Regions from separate parts of the Streptomyces sp. NPDC050509 genome, predicted to be linked through region 2. Evidence: riboswitches for the same ligand, from Rfam matches in the RefSeq annotation. Region 2 holds a riboswitch; the other holds the start of a gene.
What was found. A riboswitch is a leader RNA that binds a small molecule or an ion and turns the genes downstream of it on or off. The one in region 2 is predicted to bind cyclic di-AMP.
Positions count from the first base shown of each region.

Region 1 (12,008 bases), on a different contig from region 2:
TCTTCGCCAGGTTGGGCAGGGCCGACGCGTCGACCTTGTCGAACAGCCCCTGCTCGCGGCCCATCCGGGCGAACAGGTCGGAGATCATGACGACGTCGACCGTCGGGTTGGAGCGGTTGATCCTGAGCTTGGTGAGCCGCTCGGCGTTGGCCCCGCTCTCGACCTCGACCTCGATGCCGGTCTTCTTCTCGAACGGCTTGACGATGTTCTTCTCGAACAGGTCGGCGCCGAAGCCGAAGGTGGAGACGGTCAGCTTCTTGGGGTTCTGTTCCCCGGCGACGGATCCGGCGCAGCCGGCGAGCGGCAGGATCAGCAGGGTGGCGGCGGTGGTGACGGCGAGTCGTCTCATGACGTGGGAGTCTCCTGGCTCTGAGGGAGGTCTACGGCGTGAGCCGCGGGGAGGTGGAGGCGCACCCGCTGTCCGGCGGACAGGGCGAAGTCGGTGCTGGTGGCCAGGACGGTGCGGCCCTGGGATGCGGCGGTGACGACGCAGTCGGTGCCGCGGAACCGTACGGCGGTGAGGTCGGCGTCGACCGTGGTGCCGCCGGCGGGTACGGGGGATTCGGGGGCGAGCACCTCGACGTGCTCCGGCCGGATGGTGACCGTACGGCCGTCCGGCAGCTCGACGAAGTTGTCGTAGCCGAGGAATTCGGCGACGAAGCGGCTGGCGGGCGCGCGGAACACCTCGCGCGGGGCGCCCTGTTGGGCGACGGTGCCCCGGTTGAGTATGACCATGCTGTCGGCGAGCTCCAGCGCCTCCTCCTGGTCATGGGTGACGAGGATCGCGGTGAGCCCGGTCTCCTTCTGGATACGGGCGAGTTCCTGGCGCATCTGGATGCGCAGCCGCGCGTCGAGGTTGGACAGCGGCTCGTCGAGGAGCAGGACGGAGGGGCGTACGGCGATGGCGCGGGCGAGCGCGATGCGCTGCTGCTGACCGCCGGACAGTTGCTTCGGCTTGCGACCGGAGAGGTGGGAGAGGCCGACCATCTCCAGCGCCTCGCCGGTGCGGGTGCGCTGCTCGGCGTCGGGGACGCCCCGCATCCTGAGGCCGAAGGCGACGTTCTTCTCCACGGTCATGTGCGGGAAGAGCGCGTACGACTGGAAGACCATGCCGATGTTGCGGCGTTCCGCCGGGAGCCTGGTGGCGTCCTCGCCCTCCAGCAGGATGCGTCCCGCGGTGGGCTCCAGGAACCCGGCGATCATGCGCAGGGTCGTGGTCTTGCCGCAGCCGCTGGGGCCGATGAGCGCGGTGAACTCCCCACGCCCCACGGTCAGGTCGAGGTTCTCGACCGCCGCCGTTCCACCGAACTCCCGGTGGACCGATTCGAGTTGAACCACTGGCTTCATCGTCGTACCCCTCTTGCTCCTGTTGTGGCCCGCCGCGCTCATCGGCCGAAGACCTTGTTGAATCCGACGAGGCGTTCCGTCAGCAGGGCCGCGCCGACCGTGGCGGCGAGCAGCAGGGTGCTCACCGCGGCCACCACCGGGTCGTAGGAGAACTCGACGTAGTTGAGCATCTCGACGGGCAGTGTGGAGATTCCCGGCCCCTTGAGCAGCAGCGAGAGCGGGACGTTGTTGAACGAGGTCAGGAAGGACAGCACGGACGCCGAGACGATGCCCGGCGCCATCACCGGCAGGGTGATCGCGAAGAACGTCCGCAGCGGTCCCGCGCCGAGGCCGCGGGCGGCCTCCTCCAGGGCCGGGTCCGAGAGGGCGAGCGAGGCGCCGGTGACCCGGACCGCGTACGGCAGCAGCAGGACGGTGTGGCCGATCAGCAGCGCGCCGAGGGCGGTGATCCGCAGGGTCACCATGAGCTGCTGGAAGAGCGCGAAGCCCAGGACGAGTTCGGGGACGATCGCGGGGGAGAGGAAGAGGTTCTCCACCGCCTTGCGGCCACGGAAGGTGTGGCGCTGCACGGCCAGGGCCACCGGGATGCCCAGCACCAGCGCGAGCAGCGTCGACACGGCCGCCACCAGCAGACTGGTCAGCAGGCCCTGCTGGAAGGCGGCGTTGGAGAGCGCCAGCTCGAACCAGCGTGTGGAGAGGCCGGACGGCGGGAACTCGACGGTGTCCCCGGCGGAGAAGCCGATGGCGACGACGAGCAGGATCGGCCCGAGGAGGAAGGCCATCGCCAGGGTCGACAGGAGGGTGAGTACGGGGCGTCGGCGTTTCACGACGTGGCCACCTTCGCCGAGATCCTGCCCGAGGCCCAGCCGACCACGAGCACCAGTACGGTCATGAGCAGGGCGACGGCGCCTGCCCCGTTCCAGTCGAGCTTCACGTTCGCGTAGTCGTAGAGCAGGGTCGCCAGGGTCCGGTTACGGGAGCCACCGAGCAGCAGCGGTGTGGTGAAGGCGGTGACGGCCCCGGCGAACACCAGGGTCGCCCCGACCAGGACACCGGGCACCGCGAGCGGCAGCACGATCTGCCGGAAGGCCCGGCCGGGGCTCGCGCCGAGGCCGCGGGCGGCGTCCTCCAGACCGGGATCGATGTGCGACAGCGAGCTGTACGAGGTCAGGATCATCAGCGGCATGAAGAGCTGGGTGAGACCGGCGACCAGGGCGAACTCCGTGTAGAGCAGCTCCGGCGGGCTGTCGGTGAGCCCGGTCGCCAGGACGACGTCGCTGATGATGCCGTTGCGGCCGAGGATGACCAGCCAGGAGAAGGTCCGTACCACCGTGCTGAGCAGCAGCGGGAAGACCGCGAGCGCGAGCAGCAGGCCCTGGCGGCTCTTCGGGGCCCGGGAGATGAGATAGGCCGTCGGGAAGCCGAAGAGCAGACAGACGAGGGTGACGGTGACGGCCACGCGTACGGTCCGGGCGAGGACGCCCAGTACGTAGCCGTCGGTGAGCAGGGAGCCCAGGGTGCCGACGACGTCGGGGTCCTCGGCCGCGGGCGGCGCGAAGAGCGTCGTGACGAAGGGGAACGCGAAGCCGAAGGCCAGCAGGGCCAGTCCGGGCGCGAGCAACAGCCCCAGGGTGGCCTTCCGGGACACGGCCACGCCTCCTCTCGTGAGTCTTCTGTCGGAGTTTCCTACAACCGGTTGCTGCAACCGGTTGCAGCAACCGGCAGTGGGGGACGATACTCATGCTGGAATCGAAGCGTCAACGCGCTCGTGTAAAGATCCCGTTACGCACACCCTGGGGGGCGAGATGGTGAGGCTGTCGGATGTCGCACGCGCGGCGGGGGTGTCCACGGCGACCGCGTCCCGCGCGCTGAGCAGACCCGGCATGGTCGCGGCCGGCACGCGCGAGCGGGTGCGGGCGGCGGCCGAGACCATGGGATTCGAGTTCAACGCCAGCGCCCGGGCGCTCACCACCGGCAGGACCGGCCTGACCGGCGTCCTCGTCCCGAGCCTCGCCAACCCCTACTTCGCCCCCATCGTGACCGGTGTGCAGCGGGCGCTGTCGCAGGACGGCGACAACATCCTGCTCGCCGTCTCGGAGGGGTCACGGAGCAGCGAGCTCGAACTGGCGGGGAAACTCGCCTCCCGCGTCGACGGGCTCGTCTTCATAGCACCGGTGAGCCCGGAGGCGGTGATCAGGGGGTTCACCGCGAAACTGCCGGTCGTCACCGTGGACCGTACGGTGCCCTCGGTGCCCGGCGTCCTGATCGACACCCCCGGCGGCGTCGCCGACATCGTGACCCACCTGGCGGGCCTCGGCCACCGGGCCATCGCCTACGTGGGCGGCCCGGACGGCTCCTGGATGGCCGAACGGCGCACCACCGCGGTCCAGGAGGCGGCCCGCCGGGGCGGCGTCGACCTCACGGTCCTCGGCCCCGTCGCGCCCCGTATCGACGCGGGACTGGCCGTCGCCGAACACATCGCCGCCGAACGGGCCGTCACCGCCGTGGTCGCGTACAGCAGTTACCTGCTGATCGGCCTGCGCCTGGGGCTGCGCGACGCCGGCGTACGGGTCCCCGCCGACATCAGTCTGGCCGCCTCGGACGACCTGACCGCGATCAGCACGGACCGCCCCGACACCACGGCGCTGCGGGTCCCGCTCGAAGAGGCGGGCGCCGCGGCGGTCCGTCTGCTCCAGGAGCCGAACCCGCCCAAGCGCGCCCGGCGGGTGCGCGTCGCCACCGGACTGATCGTCGGCGCCTCCACGGCGCGGGTCGCGTCCACGGCGCGGGTCGCCTCCACGGCGGAGGCCGCCGGGGCAGCGGAGGTCGCCGGGGCAGCGGAGGTCGCCGACGGCGCGGTGTGACCGGCGGGTCAGTCCGCGGACAGGCTCTGCTCGGCCCAGATCGTCTTGCCCGTGTACGTCTGACGGGTGCCCCAGCCCTGGGTGAGCTGGGCGACCAGGAGCAGGCCACGACCGCCCTCGTCGAAGGTGCGGGCCCGGCGCAGGTGCGGGGTGGTGCTGCTGCCGTCGGACACCTCGATGACGAGATTGCTGTCGCGGATCAGCCGGAGCTCGATGGGGGCGGCGCCGTACCGGATCGCGTTGGTGACCAGTTCGCTGACCACCAGTTCGGTCACGAACGCCGCCTCGTCCAGGCCCCAGGCGGTCAGTTGCAGGCAGGCGTTCTTACGGGTCTCCGCGACGGCGGCGGCGTCGCGCGGCACCTCCCAGGTGGCGACATGGGCCGCGTCCAGGGCGCGGGTACGGGCCATCAGCAGGGCCACGTCGTCGGCCGGGCGGTCCGGGAGGAGCGCGTCGAGCACCGCGTCGCACGTGTCCTCCAGGGACGCGGCGGGACGGGCCAGCACCTCGCGCAGCGTGCCGAGGCTCTCGTCGACGTCGCGGTCACGCGCTTCGACGAGACCGTCGGTGTACAGCACGAGGACGCTCCCCTCGGGCAGTTCCAGCTCGGCGGCCTCGAAGGGCAGGCCGCCGAGGCCCAGCGGCGGCCCCGCGGGGATGTCGAGGAACTCCACGGCGCCCTCCGGGGTCACCAGCGCGGGTTCCGGATGGCCGGCGCGGGCCAGGGAGCAGCGCCGGGAGACCGGGTCGTAGACGGCGTACAGACAGGTGGCGCCGGTGTCGCCGGAGACGCTGTCCTCGTCGTCGGCCTCGGCGGACAGGTGGATGACGAGGTCGTCGAGATGGGTGAGCAGTTCGTCGGGCGGGAGGTCGACGTCGGCCAGGGTGCGCACCGCGGTGCGCAGCCGTCCCATGGCGGCCGACGCCCGGACGCCGTGGCCGACCACGTCGCCGACGACGAGGGCGACCCGGGCGCCGGAGAGGGGGATCACGTCGAACCAGTCGCCGCCGACACCGGCCTGGGTGCTGGCGGGCAGGTAGCGGGACGCGACCTCGACGGCGGCCTGCCGGGGCGGCCGTTCCGGCAGGAGGCTGCTCTGCAGGGTGAGGGAGGTACGGCGCTCGCGGCCGTAGCGGCGGGCGTTGTCGATGCACACCGCGGCCCTGGCGGTGATCTCCTCGCCCAGGAGCAGGTCGTCCCGCGTGAAGGGCTCCGGGCGCCGGTGGCGGGAGAAGATGGCCACGCCGAGGGTGATGCCGCGGGCGCGCATCGGCACGGCCAGTACCGAGTGGATGCCGTACTGCCGCACCCGTTCCGCCCTCTCCGGGGCCTCGTGCTCCCAAACGGTCATCCCCTGGGCGGTCACCTTCCGGATCAGCGGCCGGCCCGCGGCCAGGCACTCGGCCGCCGGCGAGGCGTCCGGGTAGACGGCCACCACTCCGCGTGGGACCACCGCCTCGGGGCACCCCTCCAGTACGGACCGGGCGGCGACCCGGCGCAGCTTGACGGGGCTGCTCGGTACCCCGGCGCGCGGGTCCTCGCCGCCCTCGATGGAGGGGAGCAGATCGACGGTGACGAAGTCGGCGAGCTGCGGGACGGCCACCTCGGCCAGCTCCTCCGCGGTACGGGCGAGGTCCAGGGTGGAGCCGATCCGGACGCTGGCGTCGTTGACCAGCACCAGCCGCTCCCTGGCCAGGTGTTCCTCGGTCGTGTCGCGCGCGGAGAGGAGCACCCCCCGCACCGTTCCTCCGGCGTCCCGCACCGGGTCGAGAGAGAGCGCCCAGACGCTCTCCCGCTCGTGGCCCGCCAGACACAGGGCCACCTGCCCCTGCTGCCGCGCGCCGGTCTCCAGCACCCGGCGCATGAGCTGTTCCGTCCGGTCGCCCTGCGGGTCCGCCACGATCTCCGACACGCGCAGGCCCCGCATCGCCTCCTCGGGCAGTCCGAGCACGCGTTCCATGTCCTTGTTCGCCAGCCGCAGCCGCAGGCTGGTGTCGTAGAGCGCCATCGTGGCCGGGGACTGGGCGAACGCCCACATCATGAGTGCCTCGTCGTCCCGGGGTGACGTCGGCGGGCCGGGCAGGGCGGCGACCAGGAGCCATCCGCCGGCCCCGTTCCCGTTCCCGTTCCCGCTCCCGTCCCCGCCGTCCGGTGGGCGCCGGTGGGCCAGCAGGTTCACCGGGAGGCTGCGGCCGTCCCGGTGGAGCAGCGTCACCCTCCCGTTCCACCGCGGCAGCGCCTCCAGGGCACGCACCGTCGGGGCGTGCGGTTCCCCGGCGAGCAGTACGGCGGCGGACCGGCCCACGACCTCGGAGGACCGGTACCCGAGGAGCCGCCGCGCCCCCTCGCTCCACCCCGTGACGATGCCGCGCGGATCCACCGTGGCCCTGGCCGTGGCTGCCCCCGCGGCGGGATCCTCCGGCCGCGGGGGCAGGTCGTCACCGGTGGTTCCCGATCGCGTCATCGTGGCCAGCCCGCCCTCACCTCGGTCTTTCCACCATGGGCCGTGGCCGGGTCCCCGGCAACCGAGAGCCGATTCCGGCGGCGTGAGCGCCCCGGGGGATCCCGCCGCCGGATCCATCACCGCAGACCCATTGACCCCGTGGGGCTCACTTCTCTAGCCTCCGTTCTTGTACGTGGACGATGTCTCTGTATGGAGACGAGCGCTGATCACGCTCCGCCGCGGGAAGCGCCTCGCCCGCGTACACGCCCTTTGCTCCACCGCACGGTTCATCCGCTTGTCCGGTGCACAGTTCAAAGGGGAACCGACCCATGCCACTCGTCGTCGTCGGGATCAGCGTGCTGGTCCTGCTCTTCCTCATGACACGGCTCAAACTGAACGGTTTCGCCGCCCTCCTGCTCGTCGCCGTCGGTGTCGCCCTCGTCCAGGGGATTCCCCTGACGAAGATCCCGGACATCCTCTCCGAGGGCATCGGCGGGCAGATCGGCGACACCATGCTCACCATCGGGCTCGGCGCCATGGTCGGCCGGGTGATGGGGGACTCCGGCGCCGCGCAGCGCATCGCCACCAGGCTCCTCGCCGTCTGCGGCTCGCGCGGGGTGCAGGTGGCCATGGTGGCGACGGCCATGCTCATCGGCGTCACCATGTTCTACGAGGTCGCCTTCGTCATCATCGTGCCCGTCGTCTTCACCCTCGTACGGGTCACCCGGTCGAATCTGCTGTGGGTCGGGCTGCCGATGTCCATCGCCCTGTCCACCATGCACAGCTTCCTGCCGCCGCACCCGGGACCGACCGCGGTGGCCTCGACCTTCCACGCCTCCGTCGGACTGACCCTGTTCTACGGCCTGTTCATCGCCGTCCCCATCGGCGCTGTCGTCGCTCTGGTGTGGCCGCGGCTCGCGTTCATCCGGGCCATGAACCCCTCCGTACCCAAGGGCCTGGTGAGCGAACGCGTCTTCGAGGACGAGGAGATGCCGGGCACGGCCTGGTCGCTGGCGGTCGCCCTGCTGCCCGTCGTACTCATCGCGGGCGCCGCCGTCACCGACATGGCCACCTCGGCGGACACCCCGGTCACCCACTTCGTCGCCTTCATAGGATCGGCGCCGATCGCCCTGCTGCTGACGCTGGTTGTCGCGATCTGGGCCTTCGGGCCGCGGATCGGCCGGGACCTCGCGGAGGTCAGCGCCTCGTGCCGGGGAGCGGCGCAGGCGATGGCGATGATCCTGCTGGTGATCGGGGCCGGCGGCGCCTTCAAGCAGGTCCTCGTCGACGGCGGGATCTCGGACTACATCAAGGACGTCACCGACGGCTGGTCCGTCTCACCGGTCGTCCTCGCCTGGCTCGTCGCCGTGATCCTCCGGGTCGCCCTGGGGTCGGCCACGGTCGCCGTCGTCACGGCGTCCGGCGTGGTGCTGCCGCTGCTCGCGGACAGCGGGGTCCCGCCCGAGATCATGGTGCTGGCCGTCTCCTGCGGCTCGGTCGCCCTCTCGCACGTCAACGACCCGGGCTTCTGGATGTTCAAGGAGTACTTCAACCTGTCGGTCGTCGAGGCGATCAAGACCCGTACCACCTATACGACCGTGCTCTCCGTCCTCGGCCTGGGCGGCGTACTCCTCATGGAACGCGCCCTGGACGTCCTCAACCTGTGAACTCCCCACCGTCCCCGGGCTGTAGGGCCTTCTTCGTGCCGTACGCCCCACCGGTACACCCCCGGTCACCGATCCTGGAAGGACTCGTCCCATGAGCCAGCCCGTCGTCACCGGCTTCTCCGTGTATCCGGTGGCAGGCCGTGACTCCATGGCGCTCAACCTCTCCGGCGCGCACGCCCCGTACTTCACCCGCAACGTCCTGGTCCTCCAGGACTCCCAGGGCCGGACCGGCGTGGGCGAGGTGCCGGGCGGTGAGCGCATCACCCGGACGCTGCGCGAGGCGGAGCCCCTGGTCGTCGGCGCGCGGGTGGGCGACCACAAGCGGGTGCTGCGCGCCCTCGGGGAGCGGTTCGGCGGCCGTGACGAGGCGGGGCGCGGCGAGCAGACCTTCGACCTGCGCACCACGGTGCACGCCGTGACGGCTGTGGAGTCGGCGCTGCTCGACCTGCTGGGGCAGCATCTGGAGGTGCCGGTGGCCGCCCTGCTCGGGGACGGCAAGCAGCGCGACTCGGTACGTTTCCTCGGCTACCTCTTCTACGTCGGCGACCCCGGCAGGACCGATCTGGAGTACGTCAGGGAACCCGGCGCGGACGTGGAGTGGTACCGCCTGCGCCGCGAGGAGGCGCTGACCCCGGAGTCGATCGTCCGGCAGGCCGAGGCGACCTACGCGCGGTACGGCTTCCGGGACTTCAAGCTCAAGGGCGGTGTCCTGCCAGGAGCGGAGGAGGTCAAGGCCGTACGGGCGCTGAAGGAACGCTTCCCCGAGGCGCGGATCACCCTCGACCCCAACGGGGCCTGGTCGCTGCGGGAAGCCGTCGAACTGTGCCGGCCCCTGGTCGGCACGCTCGCGTACGCCGAGGATCCGTGCGGGGCCGAGGACGGCTTCTCCGGCCGGGAGATCCTGGCGGAGTTCCGCCGGGCCACCGGTCTGCCCACCGCGACCAACATGGTCGCGACGGACTGGCGTCAGCTCATCCACGCGATGGCGTTGCAGTCGGTCTCCATCCCGCTCGCGGACCCGCACTTCTGGACCATGCGGGGGTCGGTGCGGGTGGCCGAGCTCTGCCATGCGGCGGGCCTGACGTGGGGCTGCCACTCCAACAACCACTTCGACATCTCGCTGGCCATGATGGCCCATTGCGGGGCCGCCGCCCCGGGGGAGTACAACGCCCTGGACACCCACTGGATCTGGCAGGAGGGCATGGAGCGGCTGACCGTGGAGCCCCCGCGGATCACCGCCGGCGAGATCGCCGTCGACGACACCCCGGGTCTCGGCGTCGAGGTCGACATGGACCGGCTGCTCGCGGCCCATGAGCTGTACCTGGAGAAGAAACTCTCCGGCCGGGACGACGCCGCCGCGATGCGCTTTCTGGTGAAGGACTGGGAGTTCGACGGCAAGCGCCCCTGCCTGGTGAGGTGAACCGGCCCGCAGGAAGTGACGCGTGAATCGACATGCCGTCAGGAGAATGAATGGCGCGGTGAATTCGGTGGCGTCCCCGGTCAATTCCCGCAGGGTGTCGGCAGTTGTCGGGGTGTCGGGTGGAGGGGTGCGGGATCCCGGCAACCCGACGGGACCCATTGATGGGCCTTTGTCGGAATTGACCGTTAGGTGGATATGGGTGTGATTAGTGTGGCTTGCTCTCTCTAACGCCTTTTGCCTGTCCGATAATTCCGTTACGTTCGTGACCTGCGTCATACTCCTGGCGGCGGGTGGGCGGGGCGAGGTGGGCGCTTTCTCTCGCAGGGGAGGAAAGTTGAGTTCCCGGGACCCCTCCGGAAAGGCGATTGCGCCGCCTTTGCGGAACTTGTGCGGCCCTGATTTCTCGCTTACGTTCACGTCCATCCGGATGGACCGCCAAATCCTGCCGCCGTCCGGAATCCCACACACCTATCCGTCAGAAGGCAGGAGCGGGGGACCCAGGTAAGTCGCCGGTCCGGAATTTCCGGAACGGCTCGGGGTGAAGCCGTACGCACCGTCGTACGGCCGGGCATCTCCAGCCCGAACCCGACAGCTCACCTCGCAGGCGACGGAGAGGAATTCGTCGTGCCCAGAAACGCCAAGCACCGCCGTTCCAGAGCTGGCTCCATCGCCCGTCGCCTCGTCGCGGTGGGTGCCGGGGGCGCCGCCCTCGCGATTCCGCTGGTGTCCGCGGCCACCGCCCAGGCGGCGGAGGCCCCCGCCGCCCCGGCGAAGACCACCACCTACGTCGTGGTCTCCGGCGACTCCCTGTCCAAGATCGCGCACGCGCACTCGGTCAGCGGCGGCTGGAAGAAGCTGTACGAGGACAACCGGAGCGCCGTCGGCGCCGACCCGTCGCACGTACTCCCCGGCCTGAAGCTGACCCTCAAGGGGAAGGCCCCGGCCACCGCCGCCAAGACGGCCACCACGGCGAGCACGAAGTCCGGTACGAACGGCTCCGTCACCCAGGCCGCCACGAAGACGTACAGCGACAACCTGGACGGCTGGATCCGCGAGTCGCTCGACGTCATGGCCCAGCACGGGATCCCCGGCACCTACGAGGGCATCCACCGCAACATCATTCGTGAGTCCGGGGGCGACCCGAACGCCATCAACAACTGGGACATCAACGCCCAGAACGGCGTTCCGTCCAAGGGCCTGCTCCAGGTCATCGCCCCGACGTTCCAGGCGTACCACGTGCCCGGTACGTCGACGGACAGCTACGACCCGGTCGCCAACATCACGGCCGCGTGCAACTACGCCGCCGACCGGTACGGCTCGATCGACAACGTGAACGGTCCCTACTAGACCGGACCGGCGTCGCGCAGCGCGCTGAACACACCGGCCCCGGCCCCGCCGTCCTACGACGTCGGGGCCGGGGCCGGTTCCCGTACCCCACGCGACGCCTGTGCCCCACAGGGCACCCGTGTCACACGCGTCGCGCGCGCAGCTCCCGTACCCCCGCCACCGCCAGCACGAGCGCCGTCGCGCCCAGGGACCACAGGAGCTGCGGGCGGGCCGCGTCATCGGTGAGCATCAGGACGAACACCGTCGCGATCGCGGCGAGCGTCACCCAGGTCAGGCCGGGGAAGAGCCACATCCTCAGGACCAGGCGCTCCGGCGCCTCCCGCTCGATGCGCGGGCGCAGCCGGAGCTGCGACACGGCGATCATCGCCCAGACGAAGAGCAGCACCGCGCCGACCGCGTTGAGCATGTACAGGAAGACCGTGTCGGGCCACTTCAGATTGAGCAGTACGGAGACGAACCCGAACGCCACCGACGCCAGCACCGCCCGCCGCGGCACACCCGCGCCGCCCACCTTCAGCAGGGCCTTCGGCGCCTCGCCCCGTTCGGCCAGGGAGAAGACCATCCGGGACGAGCCGTAGAGGTTGGCGTTGAGCGCCGAGAGCAGCGCCACGAAGACCACGATGTTCATGATCTGTCCGGCCGACGGGATACCGATCGCGTCGAGGACGGTGACGTACGGGCTGAGCCCCGCCTTCTGCGCCGTCCAGGGCAGCACGGTCACGATGACCGCCATCGAGCCGACGTAGAAGAACAGGATCCGGAAGACCGCGCTGCGCACCGCGCGCGCCACCGAGCGCACCGGGTCGTCGGACTCGGCCGCCGCGATCGTGACGACCTCCAGACCGCCGAAGGCGAAGATCACGGCGAGCACCCCGGAGGTGACGCCCTGCCATCCGTTCGGGAGGAAGCCGCCCTGTCC
Region 1 is NZ_JBITHL010000014.1:102,425-114,432, reverse strand. Features, by position in the region: gene ACIBJC_RS32615 (ABC transporter substrate-binding protein) at 1-349, opposite strand, end outside; gene ACIBJC_RS32610 (ABC transporter ATP-binding protein) at 346-1,347, opposite strand; gene ACIBJC_RS32605 (ABC transporter permease) at 1,386-2,174, opposite strand; gene ACIBJC_RS32600 (ABC transporter permease) at 2,171-2,995, opposite strand; gene ACIBJC_RS32595 (LacI family DNA-binding transcriptional regulator) at 3,153-4,211, shown strand; gene ACIBJC_RS32590 (SpoIIE family protein phosphatase) at 4,220-6,676, opposite strand; gene ACIBJC_RS32585 (gluconate:H+ symporter) at 6,985-8,322, shown strand; gene ACIBJC_RS32580 (enolase C-terminal domain-like protein) at 8,414-9,742, shown strand; cyclic di-AMP (ydaO/yuaA leader) riboswitch at 10,198-10,362, shown strand; gene ACIBJC_RS32575 (transglycosylase SLT domain-containing protein) at 10,367-11,089, shown strand; gene ACIBJC_RS32570 (amino acid permease) at 11,211-12,008, opposite strand, start outside.
Region 1: it holds a riboswitch for cyclic di-AMP, as region 2 does, so the genes downstream of both, ACIBJC_RS32575 (transglycosylase SLT domain-containing protein) here and ACIBJC_RS37095 (M23 family metallopeptidase) in region 2, are expected to answer to the same signal.

Region 2 (12,008 bases):
GGAACACCGCGGTACCGCTGCTCGCGCTCGAACTCGGCGGCGGCGCCGGTTCGACCGGAGGAACGATCCTGTTCGCCGTGGTCGCCGCCATCGCCTTCGCCACCATCCTCGCCGTCGTCGCGGGCATCACCCTCGCCTCCTCGGCCTCCGTCGCCCACGACCTGTACGCCTCGCTGCGGCGCCGGCGCCCCGGCTCCACGCCACGCGGCGAGGTCGCGGTGGCGCGGATCGCCGCGGCCGGTATCGGCGCCGTCGCCATCGCGCTCAGCCTGCTCGCACAGGAGCTGAACGTCGCCTTCCTGGTGGGGCTCGCCTTCGCCGTCGCCGCCTCGGCCAATCTGCCGGTGCTGCTCTACTCGCTGTTCTGGCGGAACTTCACCACGCGCGGCGCCGTCTGGTCCGTCTACGGCGGGCTGATCCCGGCGCTCCTGCTGGTGGCGCTCTCGCCGGTGGTGTCGGGGAGCCCCGCGGCCGTCCTCCCCGGGGTCGACTTCCATGTCTTCCCGCTGGAGAACCCGGGGCTGGTCTCGATCCCGCTGGGCTTCCTCGCCGGGTGGATCGGTACGGTCACCTCCACCGAGCCGCCGGACGCGGCCCGCCACGCGGAGACCGAGGTCAGGTCGCTGACCGGCGCGGGAGCGGTCTGACGGGTCCCTGTGCGGTACACGGGTCCTTGTGCGGTGCCCACGGGTCCCTGTCCGGTACGGGGGCGGGCGTACGGGGGCGGTACGGTCCCGTACGGGGAAGCCCCGGCCCCCCCGTACGTCAGGCGCTCGCCGCCCACGCGTAGCGGTGCTCCGGGCGCCCCGTCTCGCCGTACCGCAGCGTCAGCCGTACCCGCCCCGACTGCTCCAGCAGCTTGAGATAGCGCTGCGCGGTCTGCCGGCTCATCCCCGCGTGCTCCGCGATCTCCTGGGCCGAGAGCGGCCCCTCGGCCTTCATGAGCACCTGGCGGATCAGCTCGGCGGTGGTGGGGGAGTGGCCCTTGGGGAGGGAGGGGGCGCTCGCCGCGGAGAGCGCCCCGAACATCCGGTCCACCTCCGACTGCTCCGCCTCGCCGCCGCTCTCCAGGGTGCGGCGGAGCGTCGCGTACGCCTCCAGCTTGGCCCGCAGCCCGGCGAAATTGAACGGTTTGACCAGGTACTGGAGCGCGCCGTGGCGCATCGCCGACTGGACGGTGGCGACGTCGCGCGCGGCCGTCACCATGATCACATCGGTCTGGTGGCCGAGCCGCCGCAGCTCACGGACGACGGCGAGCCCGTTCTCGTCCGGCAGGTAGTGGTCGAGCAGGATCAGATCGACGGAGTGCTCGGAGACGCTGGTCAGCGCCTCCGCGGCGGAGTGGGCCTGGGCGACGACACGGAAGCCGGCCACCTTGGCCACATAGGCCGTGTTGATGCGCGCGACGCGGACGTCGTCGTCCACGACCAGTACATCGATCATCGTTTCTCCCCTGCCGTCGCCTGCTCGTGTGACGTACCGGCCGAGGGATCGGGTCCCACGGGCCCCTCGGGCCGCTCGGACCCCGGGGCGCCCTCCTGCCCGGCCTCGGTCAGCGCCTCCGGGAGGACGACCGTGAACCGCGCGCCGCCGCCCACCGCCGAGCCCACCCGCGCGCTGCCGCCCTGCCGCTCCGCGAGCCTGCGGACCAGGGCGAGGCCGAGCCCGCGCCTGCCGTGCGCCGGCGGCTTCTTGGTCGACCAGCCCTCCGTGAAGACCAGCTCGCGCCGCTCCTCCGGGATCCCGGGACCGCTGTCGGAGACCACCGCCACGACGGTACGGCCCTCGGCGCGCAGCTCCACCTCGATACGCGGCTCCGGGGAGCCGACCGCCGCGTCCAGCGCGTTGTCGACGAGGTTGCCCACGATCGTGACCAGGCCCTGCGGGTCCACCAGCCGGTCGGGCAGCAGGGTGGCGGGCGCCAGCCGCAGGGACACGCCACGCTCGGCGGCGACCGTCGCCTTGCCGACCAGCAGGGCCGCCGGGAGCGGGTCGTGGATCCGCTCGGTGATCTGCTCGGCGGTGGCCCGGTGCACCCCGACCACCTCGGTGACGAACTCCACCGCCTCCTCGTGCAGCTCCAGCTCCAGCAGCCCCAGCAGCGTGTGCATCCGGTTCGCGTGCTCGTGGTCCTGGGCGCGCAGGGCGTCGATCAGCCCGCGGGTGGCGTCCAGCTCCCGGCCGAGCCGCTCCAGTTCGGTGCGGTCGCGCAGGGTGACGACCGCGCCCCCGTCGTCGGTGGGCATCCGGTTGGCGACCAGGACGCGGCTGCCCCGTACGGTGAGCAGGTCCTCGCCCCGTACCCGCCCGGTCAGCACCTCGGTGGTACGGCCGTCGCCCAGCACCTCGCCGAGCGGGCGGCCCGTCGCGTCGGGACCGAGCCCCAGCAGCCGCTGCGCCTCGTCGTTCATCAGCCGGATCCGGCCGGAACCGTCCAGCGCGACGACGCCCTCGCGCAGGCTGTGCAGCATGGCCTCACGCTCGGTGAGCAGGGCCGAGATGTCGGAGAACGCCAGGTCGTGGGTCCGACGCTGGAGACGCCTGGAGATCAGATACGCGGCGAGCGCCCCGGCCGCCAGGGCGCCGCCCGCGTACGCGAGGAGCCCGGGGATCGCGGCGAGGAGCCGGTCGCGGACGCTGTCGTACGCGATCCCGACCGAGACGGCGCCGACGATCGTGCCGTGGCTGTCGCGCAGCGGCACCTTGCCCCGGGCGGAGCGGCCGAGCGTGCCGTTGTCCAGCTCCATGACGTCCTTGCCCGCGAGGGCGTCGCTGGGGTCGGTGGAGACGACCCTGCCGATCTCGTCGACGTCTGTGTGGGACCAGCGCACCCCGCGCTTGTCCATGACCACGACGTACTCGGCGCCGGTTGCCCGCCTGATCCGTTCGGCCTCGGCCTGTACGGGGCCTTCGACCGTCGGCCGGGTGGCCAGCAGGTCCTCGGCGACGGGTACGGAGGCGGTGGTCTCGGCGATCGCGAGCGCACGGCGCATCGCCTGGTCGTCCAGCTCGGCGCTGAAGGGGGCCAGGAAGAGGCCGGTGGCCAGCACGGTGACGCCCGCGGCGATGGCGAGCTGCATCAGCAGCACCTGGGAGAAGACCCGGCGCGGCCAGCCGAATCTTCGTCGTCCGCCCGCGGTGCTCGGTCCGGCACTCATGTACACGAACGGTAGAGGGCGCGCCGCGCTTTCCGAAATTTCGGCGGAATCGGTACGCGGTGGATCCTCGCCGGACGGCCGCCCCGATACCTGGCGGGGCCGGGTCGGCGCGCCCATATCCTGGAGCCGGGCGGCGGACTCAAGATCGTCCGCCCGGGGCCCGGCGCGGGTGCGCGGGCCCGGACGACGCAGCACGGAGGCGCGAGGCGTGAGCAGGAAGCAGATCCCGGTGGTCGTTCTCACGGGCTTTCTGGGATCAGGGAAGACGACCCTGCTCAACCATCTGCTGCGGCGCCGCGCCGGCAACAGGATCGCGGTGGTCGTCAACGACTTCGGGGCGATCGAGATCGACGCCATGACAGTCGCGGGGCAGGTCGGTTCGACGGTCTCGCTCGGCAACGGCTGTCTGTGCTGCGCCGTCGACGCGAGCGAGCTGGACGGCTACCTGGAGCGGCTGACCCGCCCGTCGGCCCGTATCGACCTGATCGTCATCGAGGCCAGCGGCCTGGCCGAGCCGGAGGAACTCGTCCGGATGATCCTCGCCGGGGACAATCCGCACACGGTGTACGGGGGGCTGGTCGAGGTGGTGGACGCCGCCGAGTTCGACGCGACCCGGGCGCGCCATCCGGAGATCGACCGCCATCTCGCACTCGCCGATCTGGTGGTCCTGAACAAGACCGACCGGGTGGCGGAGGCGGATCACGCACGGATCCTCGACCTCCTGGAGACGCTCGGCCCTGGGACGCCGGTGGTCTCCGCGTCGTACGGACGGGTCGACCCGGAGCTGCTCTTCGACCCCGCCGTCCGGCCCGCGGAGGAGGAGAAGGTACGCCAGCTCTCCTTCGAGGACCTGCACGAGGACGAGGACGCGCATGACGGCGAGGACGCGCATGACGGCGAGGGCGCGGGCCACGGTGCCGGTCACGGCGCCGGTCACGAGGGGCATCTCCACACGGCGTACGAGAGCGTGTCGTTCACCGCGTCCGCCCCGATGCGTCCGCGCCGGCTGATGGCGTTCCTGGACTCCCGGCCCGCGGGGCTCTACCGGATCAAGGGCTTCGTGGACTTCGGCGCGGGCGACCCGGACCACCGGTACGGGGTGCACGCGGTCGGCCGCTTCCTGCGTTTCCGCCCGGAGCCCTGGGCCCGGGGTACGGAGCGGCTCACCCAGCTCGTCCTGATCGGCTCGGGCATCGACCCGGACGCGCTGCTGAAGGAGCTGGAGGCGTGCCAGGAGACCGAGGCGGAGGCGCGCGGGCGGGCGGGCGCGGGGGAGGGACCCGAGGCCACGGCCGATCAGCGGGACATGTGGGGCGTCCTGCGCTACGTACCGGACCTGTCGGAGCCCGGGGACCCTTCCGACCCCGGGGCCCCTTCCGACCCCGCAGATCCTTCCGACCCCGGGGACCTCTCGGAACGCTGAGAGCCCTCGGACAGCGGAGACGTCCCGGACCTCGGAAACCCCTCGGGGGCCGGGTCCGAAGACCCGGCCCCCGAGGGCACCCGCTGAGGCACGTCCGCCGTCAGTGCGCGGGCCCGGCCAGCACGTCGACCACCGCCGTGAACGGTGTACCCGAACCGTCCCTGCGCGGGTCGGGGGCCGGCAGTTCGACCGGTGTGCCGTTCTTCTGCGCCGCGTGCGCCGGGCTCGCCCCCGCCCAGGCCAGGGCCAGCATGTCCTCGCCCTTCAGGAAGCGGTGACAGCGCACCCCGCCCGTCGCCCTGCCCTTGCGCGGGTACTGGTCGAACGGCGTGAGCTTCGCCGTACGTACGGAGTCGTCCAGCGTGCCGTGCGACCCGGTGACCGTGAACACCACCGCGTCCGCCGCCGGGTCGACCGCGGTGAACGAGATCACCGTGGCGTCGTCGGCCAGCTTGACGCCCGCCATGCCGCCCGCGGCCCGGCCCTGCGGCCGTACCTGTCCCGCCGGATAGCGCAGGAGCTGGGCGTCCGAGGTGATGAAGACGAGGTCCTCCTCGCCCGTCCGCAGCTCGGCGCCGCCGACGACCCGGTCGCCGTCCTTGAGGGAGATGACCTCCAACTCGTCCTTGTTGGAGGGGTAGTCGGGGACGACCCGTTTGACGACGCCCTGGAGTGTGCCGAGCGCGAGCCCGGGGGACGACTCGTCCAGCGTCGTCAGACAGACGAGGTCCTCGCCGTCGTCCAGCGCCAGGAACTCCGCGACCGGCGCCCCGCCCGACAGGTTCGGTGTCGCGGCCGTGTCCGGGAGCCGTGGCAGGTCGATCACGGCGATCCGCAGCAGCCGTCCCGTGGACGTCACCGCGCCGATGTCGCCGCGCGCGGTCGCCGGGACGGCCGAGACGATCACGTCGTGCTTGACGCGTCGGCCCTCGCCCGCGTCCAGCGGCTCGCCGTTGGCCGTACGGGCCAGCAGTCCAGTGGAGGAGAGCAGCACCCGGCACGGGTCGTCCGCGACCTCCAGCGGCACCGAGGCCACCGCGGCGGCGCCCGACTCCAGCAGGACCGTACGGCGTGGGGTGCCGAACTTCTTGGCCACCGCGGCCAGTTCCGTCGAGACGAGCTTGCGCAGCTCGCTGTCGGAATCCAGGATGCCGGTCAGCTCGTCGATCTCGCCGTTGAGGCGGTCGCGCTCACTCTCCAGCTCGATCCGGTCGAACCGGGTGAGCCGGCGCAGCGGCGTGTCCAGGATGTACTGCGTCTGGATGTCGCTGAGCGAGAAGTGCTCGATCAGCCGCTCCTTGGCCTGCGCCGAGTTGTCGCTCGACCGGATCAGCCGGATGACCTCGTCGATGTCGATGAGCGCGACGAGCAGCCCCTCGACCAGATGCAGCCGGTCGCGCCGCTTCGTCCTGCGGAACTCGCTGCGGCGGCGTACCACCGTGAACCGGTGGTCCAGATAGACCTCCAGCAGCTCCTTGAAGCCCAGCGTCAGCGGCTGGCCGTCCACCAGCGCCACGTTGTTGATGCCGAAGGACTCCTCCAGCGGCGTCAGCTTGTAGAGCTGCTCCAGCACCGCCTCCGGCACGAAGCCGTTCTTGACCTCGATGACCAGGCGCAGGCCGTGCGAGCGGTCCGTGAGGTCCTTGACGTCCGCGATGCCCTGGAGCTTCTTCGCGGAGACGAGGTCCTTGATCTTCGCGATGACCTTCTCGGGGCCGACCGTGAAGGGCAGTTCCGTGACGACGATGCCCTTGCGGCGCGGGGTGACGTCCTCCACCGTCGCCGTCGACCGGATCTTGAAGGTGCCCCGGCCCTTCTCGTACGCGTCCTTGATGCCCGTGAGACCGACGATCCGGCCGCCGGTCGGCAGGTCGGGACCCGGTACGAAACGCATCAGCGTCTCCAGGTCGGCGGCCGGGTGCTTGATGAGGTGGCGGGCTGCCGCCACGACCTCGCCCAGGTTGTGCGGCGGCATGTTCGTCGCCATGCCGACCGCGATGCCGGTGGCCCCGTTGACGAGCAGATTGGGATACGCGGCCGGAAGTGTGACCGGTTCGCGCTCCTGGCCGTCGTAGTTCGGCTCGAAATCGACGGTGTCCTCGTCGATGGACTCCGTCATGAGCGACGTCGCGTCGGCCATCCGGGCCTCGGTGTACCGCATGGCGGCCGGCGGGTCGTCGTTCCCGAGGGAGCCGAAGTTGCCGTGGCCGTCCACCAGCGGCAGCCGCATCGAGAACGGCTGCGCCATGCGGACCATGGCGTCGTAGATCGACGCGTCCCCGTGCGGGTGGAGCTTTCCCATCACCTCGCCGACGACGCGGGCGCACTTCACGTAACCGCGGTCGGGGCGCAGGCCCATCTCGTTCATCTGGTACACGATGCGGCGGTGCACCGGCTTCATGCCGTCCCGGGCGTCGGGCAGGGCCCGGGAGTAGATCACCGAGTACGCGTACTCAAGGAAGGAGCCCTGCATTTCATCGACCACGTCGATGTCGAGGATCTTCTCCTCGAAGTCCTCCGGCGGCGGGGTCTTGGTGCTGCGGCGGGCCATCGCGGCTGCGGCTCCTTCACAAGTTCTGTACGGCAACTTCTGGAACTGACGCGGACCATTGTGGACCGCGCCACTGACAACGCCGACCTCGACCCGTCGTTGGGACGGGAAGGGGCGCGTGTCGGAAGGGTGCCAGATCCCGGACCTGTTACGGGAACTTCGCCAGGTGTCGGCACGCTTGCATACAGTGGCAGGACTTCTCCATATCGCGATCGAAGGGACGTACATGCCCATGGGTCACACGGCCACAGCGCAGGCCGGTTCCGGCGGCCTGACAGCGACTGAGCACCGCCTGGCCAACGGCCTCCGCGTGGTGCTCTCCGAGGACCACCTGACCCCGGTCGCCGCGGTCTGCCTCTGGTACGACGTCGGCTCGCGCCACGAAGTCAAGGGCCGTACCGGCCTTGCCCACCTTTTCGAGCACCTGATGTTCCAGGGCTCGGCGCAGGTGTCGGGGAACGGCCACTTCGAGCTGGTGCAGGGGGCCGGCGGCTCCCTCAACGGCACCACCAGTTTCGAACGCACCAACTATTTCGAGACCATGCCCACCCACCAGCTCGAACTGGCGCTCTGGCTGGAAGCCGACCGGATGGGCTCCTTGCTCGCCGCGCTCGACGAGGAGTCCATGGAGAACCAGCGGGACGTCGTCAAGAACGAGCGCCGCCAGCGGTACGACAATGTGCCATACGGTACGGCCTTCGAACGACTGACCGCGCTCTCGTACCCCGAGGGCCACCCGTACCACCACACGCCGATCGGCTCCATGGCCGACCTGGACGCCGCCACCCTGGAGGACGCCCGCGCGTTCTTCCGTACGAACTACGCGCCGAACAACGCGGTGCTCTCCGTCGTCGGCGACATCGACCCCGAGCGCACCCTCGCCTGGATCGAGAAGTACTTCGGCTCCATCCCCTCGCACGACGGCAAGCAGCCGCCGCGCGACGGCACCCTCCCCGACACCATCGGCGAGCAGCTCCGCGAGGAGGTGCACGAGGAGGTCCCGGCCCGCGCGCTGATGGCCGCCTACCGGCTGCCGCACGACGGCACCCGCGAGTGCGACGCCGCCGACCTGGCGCTCACCGTCCTCGGCGGCGGCGAGTCCTCCCGCCTCCACAACCGGCTGGTACGGCGCGACCGCACCGCGGTCGCCGCCGGCTTCGGGCTGCTGCGGCTCGCGGGCGCCCCCTCGCTCGGCTGGCTGGACGTGAAGACGTCCGGCGGGGTCGAGGTCCCGGCGATCGAGACGGCCGTCGACGAGGAGCTGGCCAGGTTCGCCGCCGAGGGCCCCACCACCGAGGAGATGGAGCGGGCCCAGGCCCAGCTCGAACGTGAATGGCTGGACCGGCTCGGCACGGTCGCCGGCCGCGCCGACGAACTGTGCCGGTTCGCCGTCCTGTTCGGCGACCCGCAGCTCGCGCTGACCGCCGTCGACCGCGTCCTGGACATCACCGCGGACGAGGTCAGGGCCGTCGCCGCGGCGCGGCTGCGCCCCGACAACCGGGCGGTGCTGGTGTACGAGCCGATCGCCCCCGAAGACGCGGCGGACGCCGACGAGACCGACGAGCACGAGGGGGCGGACCAGTGACCGACGCTGCCGTGACCATGGAGTTCCACCCGCAGCCGACCGCCGGCGAGGCCAGGCCCTGGGCCTTCCCCGCCCCCGAGCGCTCCACGCTCGGCAACGGCCTGACGGTGCTGCGCTGCGACCGACCCGGCCAGCAGGTGGTCGCCGTCGAGATCAATCTCGACGCCCCGCTGGACGCCGAGCCCGAGGGGCTCGACGGCATCGCCACGATCATGGCGCGGGCGCTCTCGGAGGGCACCGACAAGCACAGCGCCGAGGAGTTCGCCGCCGAGCTGGAGCGCTGCGGCGCCACCCTCGACGCGCACGCGGACCACCCGGGCCTGCGGGTCTCCCTGGAGGTCCCCGTCTCCCGGCTGCTCAAGGCGCTCGGCCTGCTCGCCGAGGCGCTGCGCGCCCCCGCCTTCGCGGACAGCGAGATCGAGCGGCTCGTACGGAACCGGCTCGACGAGATCCCGCACGAGACCGCCAACCCGGGCCGCCGCGCCGCCAAGCAGCTCTCCAAGGAGCTGTTCCCGGCCTCCCTGCGCATGTCACGACCGCGCCAGGGCACCGAGGAGACCGTGGAGCGCATCGACGCCGCGGGCGTCCGCGCCTTCTACGAGGCGCACGTACGCCCCGCCACGGCCACCGCGGTGATCGTCGGCGACCTGGCGGGCGTCGACCTGGACGCGATCCTCGCGGACACCCTCGGCGCCTGGACGGGCGACACGGCCGCGTCCAGGACCGCACCGGCCATCACGGCCGACGACACCGGCCGGGTCGTCATCGTGGACCGCCCCGGCGCCGTCCAGACCCAGCTTCTGATCGGCCGGATCGGCGCCGACCGGCACGACCGCGTCTGGCCCGCGCAGGTGCTGGGCACGTACTGCCTGGGCGGCACGCTCACCTCCCGGCTCGACCGCGTCCTGCGCGAGGAGAAGGGCTACACCTACGGCGTACGCGCCTTCGGCCAGGTGCTGCGCTCCTCGGCGCCGTCCTCGCCGGACGGGGGGACGGGCGCCGCGATGCTCGCCATCAGCGGCTCCGTGGACACCGCGTCCACCGGACCGGCGCTCGACGACCTCTGGACGGTGCTGCGCACCCTCGCCGCCGAAGGGCTCACGGACGCCGAGCGCGACGTGGCCGTGCAGAACCTGGTGGGGGTCGCGCCGCTGAAGTACGAGACGGCCGCCTCCGTCGCGGCCACGCTGGCCGACCAGGTCGAGCAGCACCTCCCGGACGACTTCCAGGCGCGGCTCTACGCGCGGCTGGTCGAGACGGGCACCGTCGAGGCGACGGCCGCCGCCGTCAACGCCTTCCCCGTGGACCGGCTCGTCACCGTTCTGGTCGGGGACGCGGCGCAGATCAAGGAGCCGGTCGAGGCTCTCGGAATCGGTGAAGTGACGGTTGTCACAGGCTGATTCGTCTTTCCGTGGAACCCCGGCGACCACGGTCGCCGGGGTTCTGCTTTATGTCCCCTTTGGTGGAGAGGATGCCCGTCTGCCCTGTGGTGTGCGCTACAAAAAACCTTGTCTGTTTGGTTATTGAAAGACGAGCCGCTTAGCGTCGGTCCGGCTGTTCGCCGTTGCGCCGCATCAGTGGCATCGGGCAGCCATCGCCGAGTCCCCGTCAGGCGCGAGCCTGGGGAGCCGGGGACCCACGTCCCTGGGGTGAATCGGACGGCCTTCGCGGGCACACCGCGCGGAGGGGTCCGTAGGAGACCTTCCTGCTCCGAACCCGTCAGCTAACCCGGTAGGCGAGAGGGAAGGAAAGGACCAGCCACTCCATGGCGTTCACCCGTGCCACCGGGAAGCACCGCGCCCCGAACCGCATCACCTGCAAGGGCGCGAGCGCCGCCGGGTTCGCGACGCTGACCGCGACCGGCGTCATCGGCTCCCTCGCCTCCCCGGCGCTCGCCGCCGACAGCTCCACCGAGGCCGCCACGCACACCGGACTCACCCAGGTCATCGCCATCGGCGACGCCGTCGCCGGCGCGGTCGACGACCAGGCGGAGGCCCAGCGCCACGCCGCCGAGAAGGTCGAACGGCTGAAGGCCGAGGCCACGGCGCGCGCCGCGGCGAAGGCCGAGGCCGAGCGCAAGGCTGAGGCCCGCGCGAAGGAGCTGCGCGAGGAGCGGGTGCGCGCCGCGCGCGCCGAGGAGCGCAAGCGGCTGGGCACCTTCCGGCTTCCCGTCGCCGGCTCGTACGTCACCACCGGCTACCAGTCCGGCGGCTCCCTCTGGTCCTCCGGCAGCCACTCGGGCGTCGACTTCCGCGCCGCGTCCGGCACCTCGGTCGTGGCCGTCGGCACGGGCACCGTCGTCGAGGCCGGCTGGGGCGGCTCGTACGGCAACAACATCGTCCTCAGGATGGCGGACGGCACCTACACCCAGTACGGCCACCTCTCCTCGATCGGCGTCTCGGTCGGCCAGAGCGTCACCCCGGGCCAGCAGATCGGCCTCTCGGGCGCCACCGGCAACGTCACCGGGCCGCACCTCCACTTCGAGGCCAGGACGAGCGCCGACTACGGCTCCGACATGGATCCGGTCGCGTACCTCCGCGCGCACGGCGTGACGGTCTGACACCTCCCGCCCCACCCGCGCACCGCTTCCCACGAAGGCCCCGGCTCCGCGCCGGGGCCTTCGCCGTGCTCCCGCGCTGGCCAAAAGATATCCATGGATTCCGGGCACCCATCGGAAATTCGCGTTGATTGCAATAGAGTCACGGAACAGGCGTCAATCGGCAGCGTTTCGCGCGGATTAAGGCGGAGGTTCGGACATGCGCATTCCCGCGCACTCGGTATGCACGGCCATTCGCGACGACATCGTCTCCGGACTGTTCGAGCGGGGCAGCCGGCTCACCGAGGAGCAGCTCGCGCGGCGCTACGGCGTCTCCCGCGTCCCCGTACGCGAAGCCCTGCGCACACTGGAGTCGGAGGGCTTCGTGACCACGCGCCGCCATGCCGGCGCCTGTGTCGCCGAGCCCACGGAGCAGGAGGCCGCCGACCTGCTGGAGGTACGGCTGCTGCTGGAGCCGCTGGGCGCGGCGCGCGCGGCCCAGCGCCGTACGGAAGCCCACCTCAAGGTCCTGCGCGGCCTGGTCAGACTGGGCCAGGAACGGGCCCGCAGGGGCCAGGGCGAGGATCTGCGCTCGCTGGGCGCCTGGTTCCACGAGACGCTCGCCCAGGCGTCGGGAAGCCCCGCGCTCACCTCGCTGCTCACCCAGCTCCGCCACAAGATCGCCTGGATGTACGTGGTCGAGCAGCCCAGCCACCCGGTGGAGTCCTGGGCGGAGCACGGCGCGATCGTGGACG
Region 2 is NZ_JBITHL010000020.1:90,177-102,184, forward strand. Features, by position in the region: gene ACIBJC_RS37060 (cation acetate symporter) at 1-647, shown strand, start outside; gene ACIBJC_RS37065 (response regulator) at 766-1,443, opposite strand; gene ACIBJC_RS37070 (ATP-binding protein) at 1,440-3,158, opposite strand; gene ACIBJC_RS37075 (CobW family GTP-binding protein) at 3,367-4,581, shown strand; gene ACIBJC_RS37080 (DNA topoisomerase (ATP-hydrolyzing) subunit A) at 4,682-7,132, opposite strand; gene ACIBJC_RS37085 (M16 family metallopeptidase) at 7,359-8,717, shown strand; gene ACIBJC_RS37090 (M16 family metallopeptidase) at 8,735-10,117, shown strand; cyclic di-AMP (ydaO/yuaA leader) riboswitch at 10,303-10,470, shown strand; gene ACIBJC_RS37095 (M23 family metallopeptidase) at 10,483-11,277, shown strand; gene ACIBJC_RS37100 (GntR family transcriptional regulator) at 11,474-12,008, shown strand, end outside.